Regions from separate parts of the Micromonospora sp. DT62 genome, predicted to be linked through region 2. Evidence: riboswitches for the same ligand, from Rfam matches in the RefSeq annotation. Region 2 holds a riboswitch; the other holds the start of a gene.

Region 1 (7,025 bases), on a different contig from region 2:
GCCGTGATCAGCTCGCCGAGCCCCTCGGGGCGCAGGGGTGGGCCGTAGCCGGGCTTGGTGCTGGTCGGGTAGACGGGCGAGAGGGTGGCGTAGTCCTCCGTGGTCAGTCGCGCCAGCTCCGCCCGGTCGTGGCAGGAGCGGCCCACCAGGCCGAGCCTCGGCGGCGGGTACGGTCCCGCGGCGGGTAGGTGCACGGCGTCGCCGTCGAGCGGGTCGGGGCCAGCGACGATCAGGGTGCCGCCCGCCTCGGCGAGGATCGCGCGCAGCTCGGCGGCGAGGGCGGCGCGCTCGGCCCACGGGAGGTCCTTCTCCCGCAGCACCACCCACCGCACTCCCCCGGCCACCGCCCCCGCCACGACCTCGGCCAACGGCTGCCGAGCCTGCCGCCGGTCGGTCAGCAACAGGACGCCGGCCGGCCCGCCCGAGATCTTGGTAGGAAACGGCCCCTCCAGGGGCGCTTCCGTACCAAGATTCAAAGCCGAAGCTGGCGCGACGGCCGGAGCCAGCGCCAAAACGACAGCCGGGGGTGCCGAAACGGCACCCGGGGGCGAAGCGGAACCGGGGCCGGGGGCGGGACGGGTCACAGGTCCGGCCGTCCTTCGTCCGGGGTGGAGGCGAGCGCGTGGAAGCGCCGGGCGATCCGGCCCGCCCCGTACGCGTGCCGGCCCGCCTCGACCGCGTACCGCATCGCGGTGGCCATCGCCACCGGGTCGGCGGCACGGGTGACCGCGCTGGCGAGCAGCACGGCGTCGCAGCCCAGCTCCATGGCCAGCGCGGCGTCGGAGGCGGTGCCGATGCCGGCGTCCAGGATCACCGGCACGTCGACGCCCTGCCGGATCAGCCGGATGTGGTGCGGGTTCGACACGCCCAGGCCGGAGCCGATCGGCGCGCCCGCCGGCATCACCGCGGCGCAGCCCACGTCGGCCAGTCGGCGGGCCAGGATCGGGTCGTCCGACGTGTACGGCAAGACGACGAACCCGTCGTCGACGAGCTCCTCGGCGGCGCGCAGCAGCTCCACCCCGTCGGGCAGCAGCGTGCGCTCGTCGCCGATCACCTCCAGCTTCACCCAGTCGGTGCCGAACGCCTCCCGAGCCAGGTGGGCCACCTTGACCGCCTCGCCCGCCGTGTAGCAGCCGGCGGTGTTCGGCAGCAGCCGTACGCCGCACCGGTCCAGCAGGTCCAGCAGCCCGCCGGCGGTGCCGGGGGCGGTGTCGACGCGGCGCAGGGCCAGGGTGACCAGTTCGGTGCCGGAGGCACGGATGGCGTCCTCCAGCACGCGCAGGTTGGCCGCGCCGCCGGTGCCGAGGATCAGCCGGGACGTGAAGCTCACGCCGCCCAGGTCGAAGCTCACCGCGTCACCCGCCCTGGGCGGCGCTGAGCACCTCGACGCGGTCGCCGTCGCGTAACACGGTCGCCGGCCAGCCCGTACGCGGCACCACCTCCCCGTTGACCGTGACGGCGAGGCCGCGCTGCTGGTCGGTGACCGCGCGGACCAGGTCCGCCACGGTCGAGCCGCCGGGCAGGCTGCGCCCGGCACCGTTCACCGTCAGTTCCACGTGTGCTCCTCCTCGGATGCGGACAAGTCGTGACCGAACCGGGCCGGGCTGAAGGGGGCGAGGAGTGGGTCCGCCGCACCCGTGACGACCAGCTCGGCGATCAGGTCGGCGGTGACCGGGGTGAGCACGATGCCGTGCCGGTGGTGTCCGGTGGCGGCGAGCACGCCGGGCCGGCCGGGCAGCGGGCCGAGGATCGGGGCGTTGTCGGGAGTCCCGGGGCGCAGGCCGGCGAGCGTCTCCACCAGGTCGTACTCGGCCAGCTCGGGCAGCAGGTCGACGGCGGCGCGGAGCAGGCGCAGCACCGCCCCGGCGGACACGTCGGTGTCGGAGCGTTCCTCGACGGTCGCGCCCACCACCACCTCCCCGTCGGCGCGGGGCACGAGGTAGACGTGCTCGCCGTCGGCGTACCCCCGGATGACGTGCCGGAAGCCCGGCGCGCCGCCGCCGGGCGCGCGGAGCCGGACCACCTGACCCTTCACCGGCCGCACGGGCAGTCCCGTCAGGGCCGCCGCGCCGCAGCCGGCCGCGACCACGGTGACCGCGGCGTCCACCTCGGACAGGGAGCGCACGGCGGCGGGCACCAGCGTGGCGCCGGCCCGCTCGGCGGCCGTGCGCAGCGCGGGCACGAGCCGGCGCGGGTCGACCTGGTGGTCGGTCGCGGCGAGCGCGCCGCCGCGCACCCGGGGTGCCAGCGCCGGCTCGCGGTCCCGCAGCGCCGAAGGGCGCAGCGGCGTCACCGGCAGCCCGATCCCCTGCTGGTACGCCCACAGCCGGCGCGCCTCGGCCAGGTCGTCGGCGGTCAGCCCGACCATCAGCGTGCCCTCGGTCCGGTAGCCGACGTCCACGCCGGCGGCGGCGGTCAGCTCGGCGGCGAAGGCCGGCCAGCGGGCGGCGGAGGCGGTCAGCAGCCCGGTCAGCTCGTGCTCGCCGAAGTACGCCTCGGCGACCGGGGCGAGCATCCCGGCGGCGACGTGGGATGCGCCGGAGCCCGGGGCGGGATCGTGCACGACGACCCGCAGTCCGCGCTGCGCGCAGCGCCAGGCGATCGCCAGCCCGACCGGTCCCGCCCCCACCACGGCGACGTCCGGCCGGTTCAGCACCCCAGCGCTCCCAGCAGATCCGCCGTCGTCCGGGCGGGATCCGCCGCCCCGGAGAGCGCCCCCACCACCGCCACCCCGTACGCCCCGGCGGCCAGCAGCGCGGGCACCCGCGCGGCGGTCACGCCGCCGATCGCGACGACCGGCACGTCCACGGCGTCGGCGACGGCGCGTACCCCGGCCGGGCCGATCGGCGCCGGCAGCCTCGCCTTGGTGCCGGTGACATAACAGGGGCCCACGCCCAGGTAGCTGGCCCCGGCGGCGACCGCCTCGGCGGCCGTCCCCGGCTCGCGGGCGGTGGCGCCGAGCACGGCGGTCGCGCCGAGCACCCCGTGGGCCGCCCCGACCGGCAGGTCGTCCGCGCCGACGTGCCCACCGGCGGCACCCGCCGCCAGCGCCACGTGCAGCCGGTCGTTCACTAGGCAGGTGACGTCGTACGGGGCACAGAGCGCGACCACCCGGCGGGTCAGGTCGTACGCCTCCCGGTCGGTGGCGTCGTCCTCCACGCGGACCTGCACGACCAGTTCCGCGCGGGCCACCGCAAGGGCGGCCCGCAGCACGGTGAGCGGGTCCCGCCCGGGTCGGGTGTCGGTGATGAGATGCAGTCGCCCGAGGGACGGCACGGCAACACTCCTCCCTGCGCCGGCATTACCCGGATCAGGTTCGACGGTCGGGGGCTCACAGCCCCCCTCTCAGCCCGGTCCACCGGGCTCCCGTGGGTCACTTGCGGGTGTCACCGTACGACGGATCGGCGGATCCGCCAAGATCGGGACGCCGATTTCACATCGACCGCCCGAACCCGAGGGACGGGGCGGCGCGTGACCGTCCCGTCACGCGATGCTGTCCGGATGCCCTCCGCCGCCCGGGTGCCACCCCGCCTGGCCTTCCTGCCGTTCCGGGCCAGCGCCGCGATCGCCGACGGCCTCCTGACCCGCGCCATGCTGCGGGCTTCGGCCTGGCAACGCCTGCTGCCCGACGTGTACGTGCACCGGGACGCGCTGCGCGCTCCTGACCATCGGCTCTGGTGCGATGCGGTGGCCCTGCTTCTGCCCGCTGGCGCTGCGATCGCCGGAACGAGTGCCGCGTACCTGTGGGGCGTCGACCTGTTGGCCCGGGACCCGCCGGTCAGTGTTCTCCTGCCTCGCTCGGCGAGACTGCGTCCGCATCCCCGACTGTCGGTCACCCGTTCACACCTGCCGGAAGGCGACCTGACCTGCTTCGCCGGCCTACCGGTCACCACACCGTTGCGGACGGCGTTCGATCTCGGGCGACAGGCGCCGCGCGCCGAGGCTCTGGTGGCCGTCGACGCACTGCTGCACCGTCGGGTGGTGAGGCTGCCGGCCCTACGGGCCTACGCCGACGCTCGTCGTCGTTGGCCCGGACTGCCGCTGCTGCGGGAGGTGCTGGCGTTGGCCGAGCCCCTGAGCGAGTCTCCGATGGAGACCCGGTTGCGGCTGCTCCTGCTCGACAGCGGCCTGCCCCCACCCACGGCGCAGCACGACGTGCGCGACTCCCGAGGGCGGCTCGCCGGCCGGGTCGATCTGGCATGGCCGACGCTGCGTGTCGCGGTCGAGTACGACGGCGACCACCACCGGGAGCGCGTCCAGTTCCGGCAGGACGTCGCCCGCCTGAACGCGCTGCGCGCGGCCGGCTGGATCGTCCTGCGCTTCACCGCCGGCGACGTGCTCCGGCACCGGAACCGGACGGTACGCCTCGTCACCGCCGCCCTGCGCGAACGCCACACCGCCGTCTGACCCGCCCTCGGTGACAGCCCTGACGTTCCACTCCCAGCAGCGGGCACGTTCGCTCCGGCACCAGCGCCACTACAACGACGAGCGATGCCGACGGGTGGAACACCAAGCACGTCTCCCGGGGTCGGAAGGGTCCGTGGTGTTCCACCCGTGACTGCCCGGGCGGGGTCGACGTGGATCAGAAGGTCGCGCGCAGGGCTTCGAGGTCCTCGTCGGTGGGCTGCCAGGTGCCCGCCGCCGCGTTGGCGCGTACCTGCTCGGGCGTGGTGGCGCCGGCGATCACCGAGGTCACCGCCGGCTGGGCGGCCAGCCCGCCGATCGCCACCTGGAGCATCGACAGCCCCCGCTCGGCGGCGTACGCCTCGATCGCCTCGATGGTGTCCCAGTCGGCGGCGGCGAGGCGCTGGGCGTACCGGCCGCCACCGGCGAGGCGGCTGCCGGCCGGCGGGGCCTCGTTGCGCTTGTACTTGCCGGTGAGCAGCCCGTTGGCGAGCGGGAAGAACGGCAGCAGCCCGAGGCCGAAGCGCTCGCAGGCCGGCACCACCTCGGCCTCGACGCCGCGCTCCAGCAGGCTGTAGTGGTTCTGTGCGCTGATGAACCGGGACCGGCCGTTCGACGAGGCCACCCAGTCGGCGTCGGCGATCTGCCAGCCGGCGAAGTTGGAGTTGCCCAGGTAGCGGACCTTGCCGGCGCGGACGAGGTCGTCGAGCGCGGCGAGCGTCTCGTCGATCGGGGTGCCCGGGTCGGGTTCGTGCATCTGGTACAGGTCGATGTGGTCGGTGCCGAGCCGGCGCAGCGACGCCTCCACCGCCCGGGCGATGTAGCGGCGGGCGCCCCGGGCGCCGAAGTCGGGGCCGTTCATGCCGTTCATGTCCATGCCGAACTTGGTGGCCACCACCACGTCGTCGCGCCGGCCCTTGAGCGCCTGGCCCAGCAGTTCCTCGGAGCCGCCCTGCGGCTCTCCGTAGATGTCGGCGGTGTCGAAGAAGTTGATCCCGGCGTCGAGCGCGGCGTCGACCACCGCCCGGGTGCCGTCGAGGTCGAGCTTGCGGCCGAAGTTGTTGCAGCCGATGCCGACCACGGACACCACGAGCCCGGAGTCGCCCAACCGGCGGTAGGTCATCTCAGTCACGAGATCCACCCTATGCCCGCCGGCCCGGCGCACGTCGCAGACCACGAAGCCCCACCACGACGCACGGGCTGCGAAGTCCACCACGCAGCCGGCGAGGCCGCGCACGGGCCGCGAAGCCGCCCCACATCCCGTGGACCGTGGACCAGTCAGTCGAGCACGTCGGCGACGAGGCGGCGCGCGGCGGCGAGCGTGCCGGCCAGTTCGTCCGGCGTGTGCCCGACCCCGCCCAGCAGCGCCTGCGCCCGCCCGGCGAAGTCGGGTGGCGCGCCCGGCAGCCGCCCGGCGGAGGCGATCATGCCCTTCTCGTTGACCAGCCACCGCCCGGCCCGGGCGTGCAGCACCTGGGCGAGTACGCCGACCACCCGGAACAGGCAGCCGGCCACGTACCCGCTGTCGCCGGCCACGGCGGCCTTGGCCGCGCCGCCGATCAGGAACCGGGCCTCCCAGCCGCCGGCGGTCAGGGCGTCGGCCAGGGCGGGCGGGTACGCGAGCGTCTCCTCCCGCAGCGCGGTCAGCTCACCGGTCGGGTCGCCGAGCACCCGGCAGTACGCCACCTCGCCGGCGTACGCGCACGAGTAGAAGCCGAGCGGGTGCCCGGCCTGCACACCGACCTCGTAGCGGCCGGCCCGGCAGTCGGCCCAGATCCGGTGCACCCGGTCGAGGTCGCCGTAGATCCAGTCGACGGCCGCCCCGCCGATCCGCAGCCATCCGCCACCGTCGACCCAGGGCCCCCAACCGCCGGGCGAGGTCAACTCGACCGCCTCGTCGGCCACCGACGCGGCGACGGCGCGCAGCCCCGGCACGTCCAGCTCGCCCCGGTAGTAGAGGCCGAGGTCCCAGTCGGAGTCGGGCCGGTGCTCGCCCCGGGCCCGGCTGCCGCCGAGCGCGACGGCGACGACGCCGTCGACCGCGCAGAGGCGGTCGGCCAGGTCGGTGGGAATCACGCCACGTCCCAGACCGGCTCCGGTGTCTCCACCACCTCGTTGTCGCCCCGGAAGAGCACGAACCGGTCGAAGGTGCGGGTGAACCAGCGGTCGTGGGTCACCGCCACCACCGTTCCCTCGAACGCGGTCAGCCCAGCCTCCAGCGCCTCCGCCGAGGCCAGGTCGAGGTTGTCGGTGGGCTCGTCGAGCAGCAGCAGCGTCGCGCCGGACAGCTCCAGCAGCAGCACCAGGAAGCGCGCCTGCTGGCCGCCGGAGAGCGTGCCGAAGCGCTGGTCGCCCTGCCCCGCCAGCTCGTACCGGCTCAGCGCCGCCATCGCGGCGTGCCGGTCCATGCCGGTCCGGTGCTCGTCGCCCCGCCAGAGGATCTCGACGAGGGTCTTCGTCATCAGTTCCGGCCGGTCATGGGTCTGCGAGAAGTGCCCGGGGCGCACGCGCGCGCCGAGCCGGGCCACCCCGTCGTGCACCACCGGCGCGAGCGCGGCGGCGCCGTCGACCGGCCCGTTGGCCGGGTCGGGGTCGGTGCCGCCCCGGGCGAGCAGCCGCAG
Region 2 (7,025 bases):
GAAGTGCCCGGCGCCGTCCGGCCCGATGTGCCGGCAGCACGGCACCCCGTCCACCTGGGCGGCGATCTGCTCGAAGATCGGCCCGAGCGTGCGGTACGACTCCGCGGATCCGCCCGGCATGATGCTCGGGCCGCGCAGGGCGCCCTCCTCGCCACCGGAGACGCCGGTGCCGACGAAGTGCAGGCCGTGGGCCCGTAGCGCCTCCTCCCGCCGGCGGGTGTCGGCGAAGTGCGCGTTGCCGCAGTCCACGACGATGTCGCCCGCGTCGAGCAGCGGGACCAGTTCGTCGACCACGGCGTCGGTGGGGCCGCCCGCTTTGACCATCACGATGACCGCGCGGGGCCGCTCCAGCGACGCGACGAAGTCGGCCATCGACTCGGCGGGCAGGAACGTCCCCTCGTCCCCGTGCTCCGCGACGAGGCTGCGGGTGCGCTCGGGCGATCGGTTGTGCACCGCCACCGCGAGGCTGTTGCGGGCCAGGTTGCGGGCCAGGTTCCGGCCCATCACCGCCAGCCCGGTCACGCCGATCCGTGCCGTCGCCCGCCCGGCCATCCGTCCGCCCTCCGCCGTCGACACCCGCCGGTGCGACCGTATCGCCGGGCAGGGCGTCCCGGAGGCATGTCGGGCACCCGTCACCGCCACGTGGCGGTCGCCCCGCAGGACGCGAGGGCCGGACGAGATCCTTCGCCGGGGTGGCCTCCGTGGGGCGCGACCGGCCGGCCGCACCCCGCCGGGCGGCCTCCGTGGGACGCGACCGGCCGGCCGCGGACCCCGCCGTTTAATTCGGCTGCGCGAGACCGGTGGGGCGGCTAGCGTGTGGGCATGCGCAACTGACGCCCCACTTCCGAGCCGACCCGCCGCCGCATCGCCGCGGGTCCGCGTGCTCCCGGGCGTCCGCATTCCGCACCTGCCGTCGAGCGGCGGTGCTCCTCGTGGCCGATCCCGGCAGCTGTCCCGATCCCGCCCGACCGTCGCGCGACGGTCGCCGAACGAGGCGGGCCCCGGTCACCGGACGTTGCTCCGGTGTGGCAGGGCCCGCAGACCGAGGAGGCACCGGATGCCCGCCAGGCGCAACCCGAAGAAGTCCCGTACCACCGTCCCCACGCCATCCGTCGCGGACCTGACGCCCGTCAACCTCGACGAGGTGGCGGTCGCGCCGGTCGTGCCGGCGCTGCCGGTCGACCGACCGGCGGCGCCGAAGGCCGGTCCGCCGGTCTCCGGCGCCGGCCGCTCCGGCACGCTGCGCGGCCAGAAGGCCGGGCAGGCCCGCCGGTACGCCTTCCGGCGCAGCTGACGGTGCCGGCCGGGTGGAGCCGTCATCACCGGCGACTCCACCCGGCCCGCCCGTCGCCCGACCACCCGGGCAGGCGCCTGCACCCCGGCCCGCCCGCCGTCTGCCCGGCCCGGTCGGCGCCTCCGCCCGCCGTCTGCCCGGCCCGGTCGGCGCCTCCGCCCGGTCCGTCGACCGACCACCGGGCGGCGTCAGCCGATCAACGGGCGGAAGGTGCCGAGCAGCACGCTGACGGTCAGCGCGGCCCCGGCGAGCACCGCCGCGCCGGCGATCAGCAGGCCGTCGGCGGCGACGAAGCGCTGTCGCCGGGCGACGGTGCGCGGGACCCCGGCGTCGAAGCCCCGGGCGTCCATCGCCACGGCCAGCCGGGTGCCCCGGCGGATCGCCCCGACGAGCAGCGCGAAGGCCGTCGACACGAACAACCGAAGTTTCGCCAGTGGGTTGCGGCCGGCCTCGACCCCCCGGGCGCGACGCGCCATGGAGATCATCTGCCACTCCTGCCCCAGCAGCGGCACGAGCCGGAACGCGGCCAGCGCCCCGATGGCGAACCGGGCCGGCGCCTTCGCGTTCTGGATCAGCGCGTCCGCCAGGTCGGTCGGGTCGGTGGTGGCGAAGACGATCACGCCGGGCAGCGCCACCGCGAACATACGCAGCACCAGGCCGAGCGCGGTGAGCAGCACCCCGGAGGTGACCACCACCGGACCGGCCTCGACGAGGACCCGGCCGGAGCGCTCGGCCGCGAAGAGCACCAGCGTCACCACCACGCCGACCGCGCCGACGAGCAGCGGCCAGGCCCGCCGCGCCAACACCCGGAAACGGACCCCGAACAGCGGCAGCAGGGCCAACTCGACGGCGATCGCGATGGCCGGGGCCACCGGGTCGAGGGTGGCGATCAGGATGAACGAGAACACCAGCGCCGCGGCGAGCTTGGCCACCGGGTTGCGCCTGGCCAGCGGCGCCTCGGGCGCGGCGACCGGCTCGAAACTGATCACGCCCGACCCAGGGTGGAGTGGCGGTCCGGGTGGGTGACCGGTGCGGCGGTTCGGTCGCTGGTCATGGGCGTTCCAGGGTGGGGTGGCGGTCTGGGTGGGTGACCGGTGTGGCGTTCGGTCTGGTCACGGGCGTTCCAGAGTGGGGTGGCGGTCTGGGTGGGTGACCGGTGCGGCGTTCGGTCTGGTCACGGGCGTTCCAGAGTGGGGTGGCGGTCTGGGTGGGTGACCGGTGCGGCGTTCGGTCTGGTCACGGGCGCTCCAGGGTGAGGCGGCGGTCTGCCAGGGCGGCGACGAACTCCGGGTCGTGGGTGACGGCGACCAGGCCGTGCCCGGCGTCGCGCAGCTCGGCGAAGAGGTCCACCAGCTCCAGCCAGGTCCGCCGGTCCTGGCCGAAGGTCGGTTCGTCGCAGACGAGCAGGCGGGGCGCGGTGGCCAGGGCGGTCGCCACGCTCAGCCGCCGCGCCTCCCCGCCGGAGAGGGTGTACGGGTTGGCGGCGGCGAGTTTCGTCAACCGCAGCCGGGACAGCAGGGTCTCGACGGTGGACCGGACCGCCGCCTCGGGCTGGCCGGTGCGGCGCGGGCCGAGCGCCAGCTCGTCGAAGACGGTGTTGGTGACGAACTGGTGCTCTGGATCCTGGAAGACCGAGCCGATCCGGTGGGCCAGTGCCGGGGCGCGCCAGCGGTGCGGGGGAGTGCGGGCGTCGCCACCGGCCAGTGCCGTCGTCGCCGCGATCCGGCCCGTCCCGGGCTTGAGCAGGCCGCCCAGCAGCAGGGCGAGGGTCGACTTGCCGGCCCCGTTGGGCCCGACGACGGCGAGCGCCTCGCCGGCGCGTACCGCCAGGTCGACGGGGGCCAGCCGGGGCGGCAGGCCGAGCCGGTCGGCGGCGACCAGCACGTCGCCGGGGGGCGCGGTCGCGTGGCGGGGCGGTACCGGGCGGCCGGGCACCCAGACGCCCTCGTCGGCGAGCGCGTCGCCGTGCGTACCGAAGACGGCCTCGGGCGTGCCGTCGGCGCGGACGCCGCCGCCGGGTTCGAGCACGACCACCCGGTCGACCAGGGGCAACGCCTCGGCGACGCGGTGTTCGACCAGGATCAGCGTGGTGTCGGCGTCGAGCGCGCCGGCCACCGCCGCCCGGATCAGCGCCGCGCCGGTCGGGTCGAGGTTGGCGGTCGGCTCGTCGAGCAGCAGCAGGCCGGGGCGCAGGGCCAGCACCCCGGCCAGGGCGAGCCGCTGCTGCTCGCCGCCGGAGAGCGCGGCGGTGGGGCGGTCCCGGGGGTACGGGAAACCGACCCGGGTCAGCGCCTCGTCGACGCGGGGCCAGATCTCCCCGGCGGGGATGCCGCGGTTCTCCAACCCGAACGCCACGTCGTCGCCGCTGCGGGCCATCACGAGCTGGGTCTGCGGGTCCTGGAAGACGATGCCGACCCGCTCCCGGCCCTTGCGGGGGTCGAGCCCGTCGATCTCGACGGTGCCCTCCTGCTCGCCCGAGTCCTCGGGCAGCAGCCCGGCCAGCGCGGCGAGCAGCGTGCTCTTGCCGGCCCCGGAGGGCCCCAGCAGCAGTACTCGCTCCCCGGCTTCCACGCGCAGGTCCACCCCGCGCACAGCCCAGGCCCGCCGCCCGGCATGCCGCCACCCGAACCCCCGCAACGTAACCGCCCCCACGCCGCCCCCCTCCTTCCTTGATTCCTGCCCGCCCGCGGGCGTTGATCATGAGGTTGTTGTCGTTCGGCACGGCGTGTCGTGGCAATAACTTCATGATCAACGCGGCCGGGTGGGGGTGGGGTGGGGAGGGGTGGGGGGAGGGGAGGGGGTGGGGTCAGATTGGGGGGCGGTTGCGGGCGGCGGGGAAGCGGTCCAGGGCGCCCGTGGTGGCCAGGGCGCGGGTCAGGGCCCAGCCGCCGGCACCCGCGACGATCGTGGCGCTGACGATGGTGAGCAGGGCGTAGGGGATCCGGTAGCTGCCCAGGGCGTACTCGCTGTTCCAGACGAAGAAGTCGAACAGGGCCGCGCCGAGGCCGGTCAGCGCGCCCGCGATCAGCGCGGTGGGCAGCCGGAACGAGCGGTACCGGAACGCGGCGAAGGCCAGCTCGGCGCCGAGCCCCTGGATCAGGCCCTGGACGATGGTGACGCCGCCCCACTCCGAGCCGAGCAGCGCGGAGACCGTCGCCGCCACCGCCTCGCAGAAGAGCGCCGCGCCGGGCTTGCGGATCACCAGACCGCCGAGGACGGCCGGGACCAGCCACACGCCGTACATGATCGCCTGGCCGGCGGGGAAGAACGCGAACGCCGGGTCGACGGCCCGCCAGAGCAGGCCCCAGGCCCAGAAGATGACGCCGAAGGCCACCGCGATCACGGCCGCGACGACGACGTCGACGGTACGCCACCGGGTGGCGGTGTTGTTGTCTCGCATGATTGCTCCCAGTCCCGAACGAGAACCAGGAGAAGACGCACGCCGCGCCCGGAACGTGCCGGACGTCGACGCGGCTGGAGGTCGACCGAACTCCCTGCGCTGGCATTACCCAGATCAGGTTCGAGGGTCTGCGGGCGGTGCCCGCACTCTCAGCGCTGTGCGCTCCCCTGTCGGATGTGAAGTTGTGGCCCGACGCTAACACCTTTGAAGATCATCGGGCAAAGTGATCTTTCCGCAGCTCACCAGCGCAGTCGATCGACGCCGTCGATTCCGGCCCGGTACTCTCGGGCGGCCATAGGGAATCCGGCAGAGGGACACGTACGTGACATCCGAGGCTGACCGCCGCGCGCCGGACGGGTCGCACGCGGGTGCGGTGGGCGTGGCCGCCCCGGGCGTACGCGAGGGAAAGCCGGCGGCGCCCCGCGGCCCGGACCGGCGGGTCGGGTCGGTGGAGGTCCTCGCCGGCCTGCTGATCCTGCTGGTCGTCTTCCGCGAGCCGCTCGCCCGGGCCCTCTCCGCGCCCCGGTTGCAGACCTGGACCACCGTCTTCGTCTCGGTCATGGTGCAGGCGGTGCCGTTCCTGGTCTTCGGGGTGCTGCTCTCCGCGGTGATCGCCGTCTTCGTGCCCCGGTCGTTCTGGGCCCGGGCGCTGCCGCGTCACCCCGCGCTCGCGGTGCCGGTGGCCAGCGCGGCCGGTGTGGTGCTGCCCGGCTGCGAGTGCGGGGCCGTGCCGATCGCCGGGTCGCTGATCCGGCGCGGGGTCACCCCGGCCGCCGCGTTGGCGTTCCTGCTCGCCGCCCCGGCGATCAACCCGATCGTGCTCACCGCCACCGCCGTGGCCTTCCCGGACGACCCGGCGATGGTCCTCGGCCGGGCCGTCGCGAGCCTGCTCGTGGCGATGGTCATGGGCTGGCTGTGGCTGCGCCTCGGCCGGGCCGACTGGATCCGGCTGCCGCGCCGGCCGGAGCTGGACGGCGGCCCGCGCGGGCGGGCGTTCTGGGGGGCGGTCCGGCACGACGTCACGCACGCCGGCGGCTTCCTGGTCATCGGCGCGGCGGCCGCCGCCACGATCAACGTCGTGGTGCCGGAGCGCTGGTTGCAGACCCTCGCCGACGAGCCGGTGCTCTCGGTGCTCGCGCTGGCCGTGCTCGCCGTGCTGCTCTCCCTCTGCTCCGAGGCGGACGCCTTCGTCGCCGCCTCGCTGTCGCAGTTCTCGCTGACCTCCCGACTGGTCTTCCTGGTGGTGGGGCCGATGGTCGACCTCAAGCTCATCTCGATGCAGGCCGCAGTCTTCGGCCGGCGGTTCGCGCTGCGGTTCGCCCCGACCACCTTCGCGGTGGCCGTCGCGGTGGCCGCCGCGACCGGGGCGGTGCTGCTGTGAACCGGCAGGCGCAGGCGGTCGTCCTGCTGCTGCTCGGCGGCGCGGTGGTCCGGGCCAGCCTCACCGACCTGCACCTGCGCTACGTCAAGGAGGGGCTGCGGCCCTTCCTGATCGCCGCCGGCCTGCTGCTGGTGGCCGCCGCGGTCATGACCCTCTACTACGAGCTGCGCCCGCTCCTGCGGCGCACGCCCGCCGGCCAAAACGACGGCCCGGCCGGTGGGTGGCGGTCCCGGCGCACACCCGGCCCCGACGCTCACGGCGACGGCGACGACGGGCACGAGGGCGACGGCGGGTACGACGGTGACGGCGGGCACGGCGGGCACGACGGCGACGGCGGGCACGGGCATCGCGAGCCGCGGGTCGGCTGGCTGCTGATCCTGCCCGTGCTGGGCCTGCTGCTGGTCGCCCCGCCGGCCCTGGGCTCGTACGCGGCCGGGCAGGCCGGCACCGCCGTCACCACCCGGCAGCAGCCGTCCGACTATCCGCCGCTGCCCGCCGGCGACCCGGTGCGGGTGGCCGTGCTCGACTACGCCTCCCGGGCCCTGTTCGACCGGGGCACCTCGATCGGCGCGCGCCGGGTCCAACTGACCGGCTTCGTCACCACCGGCCCCGACGGCCGGCCGCTGCTGGCCCGGATGGTGCTCTCCTGCTGCGCCGCCGACGGGCGGCCGGTCAAGCTGGGGTTGACCGGCGCGGCCCCCGACGGGCTCGCTGACGACACCTGGATCGAGGTGACGGGCCGCTACAGCGACCGCATCGCCCGCGACCCGGTCAACGACGCCGAGATTCCCTACCTGGACGTGGAGTCCTGGCGGCAGGTGCCCGTCCCCCGGCAACAGTACGAGTGACCCGTGGGCCCGGCAGTCCCGGGCGGCCAGGTGCGGCGCTGGGTAGGCTCACGATCATGCGGATCGAGGCCCGGGGGTTCACGTTCGACGTCCGCGTCGGCG

The links. Region 2 has a riboswitch for thiamine pyrophosphate ahead of ACPXCB_RS27170 (ECF transporter S component). Riboswitches for the same ligand answer to the same signal wherever they lie in the genome.
Region 1: another riboswitch for thiamine pyrophosphate. It lies ahead of ACPXCB_RS21260 (thiamine phosphate synthase); the one in region 2 lies ahead of ACPXCB_RS27170 (ECF transporter S component).

Annotation. Positions count from the first base shown of each region.
Region 1 covers NZ_JBNCOB010000016.1:86,737-93,761, reverse strand. Annotated here, with positions in the region: partial or broken gene ACPXCB_RS21280 (thiamine phosphate synthase) at 1-428, opposite strand, end outside; gene ACPXCB_RS21275 (thiazole synthase) at 581-1,351, opposite strand; gene thiS (sulfur carrier protein ThiS) at 1,356-1,556, opposite strand; gene thiO (glycine oxidase ThiO) at 1,547-2,656, opposite strand; gene ACPXCB_RS21260 (thiamine phosphate synthase) at 2,650-3,276, opposite strand; TPP riboswitch at 3,271-3,379, opposite strand; gene ACPXCB_RS21255 (DUF559 domain-containing protein) at 3,502-4,407, shown strand; gene ACPXCB_RS21250 (aldo/keto reductase) at 4,583-5,545, opposite strand; gene ACPXCB_RS21245 (nucleotidyltransferase domain-containing protein) at 5,683-6,480, opposite strand; gene ACPXCB_RS21240 (ABC-F family ATP-binding cassette domain-containing protein) at 6,477-7,025, opposite strand, start outside.
Region 2 covers NZ_JBNCOB010000028.1:76,970-83,994, forward strand. Annotated here, with positions in the region: gene gndA (NADP-dependent phosphogluconate dehydrogenase) at 1-552, opposite strand, end outside; gene ACPXCB_RS27155 (hypothetical protein) at 1,058-1,294, shown strand; gene ACPXCB_RS27160 (energy-coupling factor transporter transmembrane component T family protein) at 1,483-2,283, opposite strand; gene ACPXCB_RS27165 (ABC transporter ATP-binding protein) at 2,531-3,946, opposite strand; gene ACPXCB_RS27170 (ECF transporter S component) at 4,101-4,694, opposite strand; TPP riboswitch at 4,768-4,873, opposite strand; gene ACPXCB_RS27175 (permease) at 5,074-6,075, shown strand; gene ACPXCB_RS27180 (TIGR03943 family putative permease subunit) at 6,072-6,923, shown strand; gene ACPXCB_RS27185 (alpha/beta fold hydrolase) at 6,980-7,025, shown strand, end outside.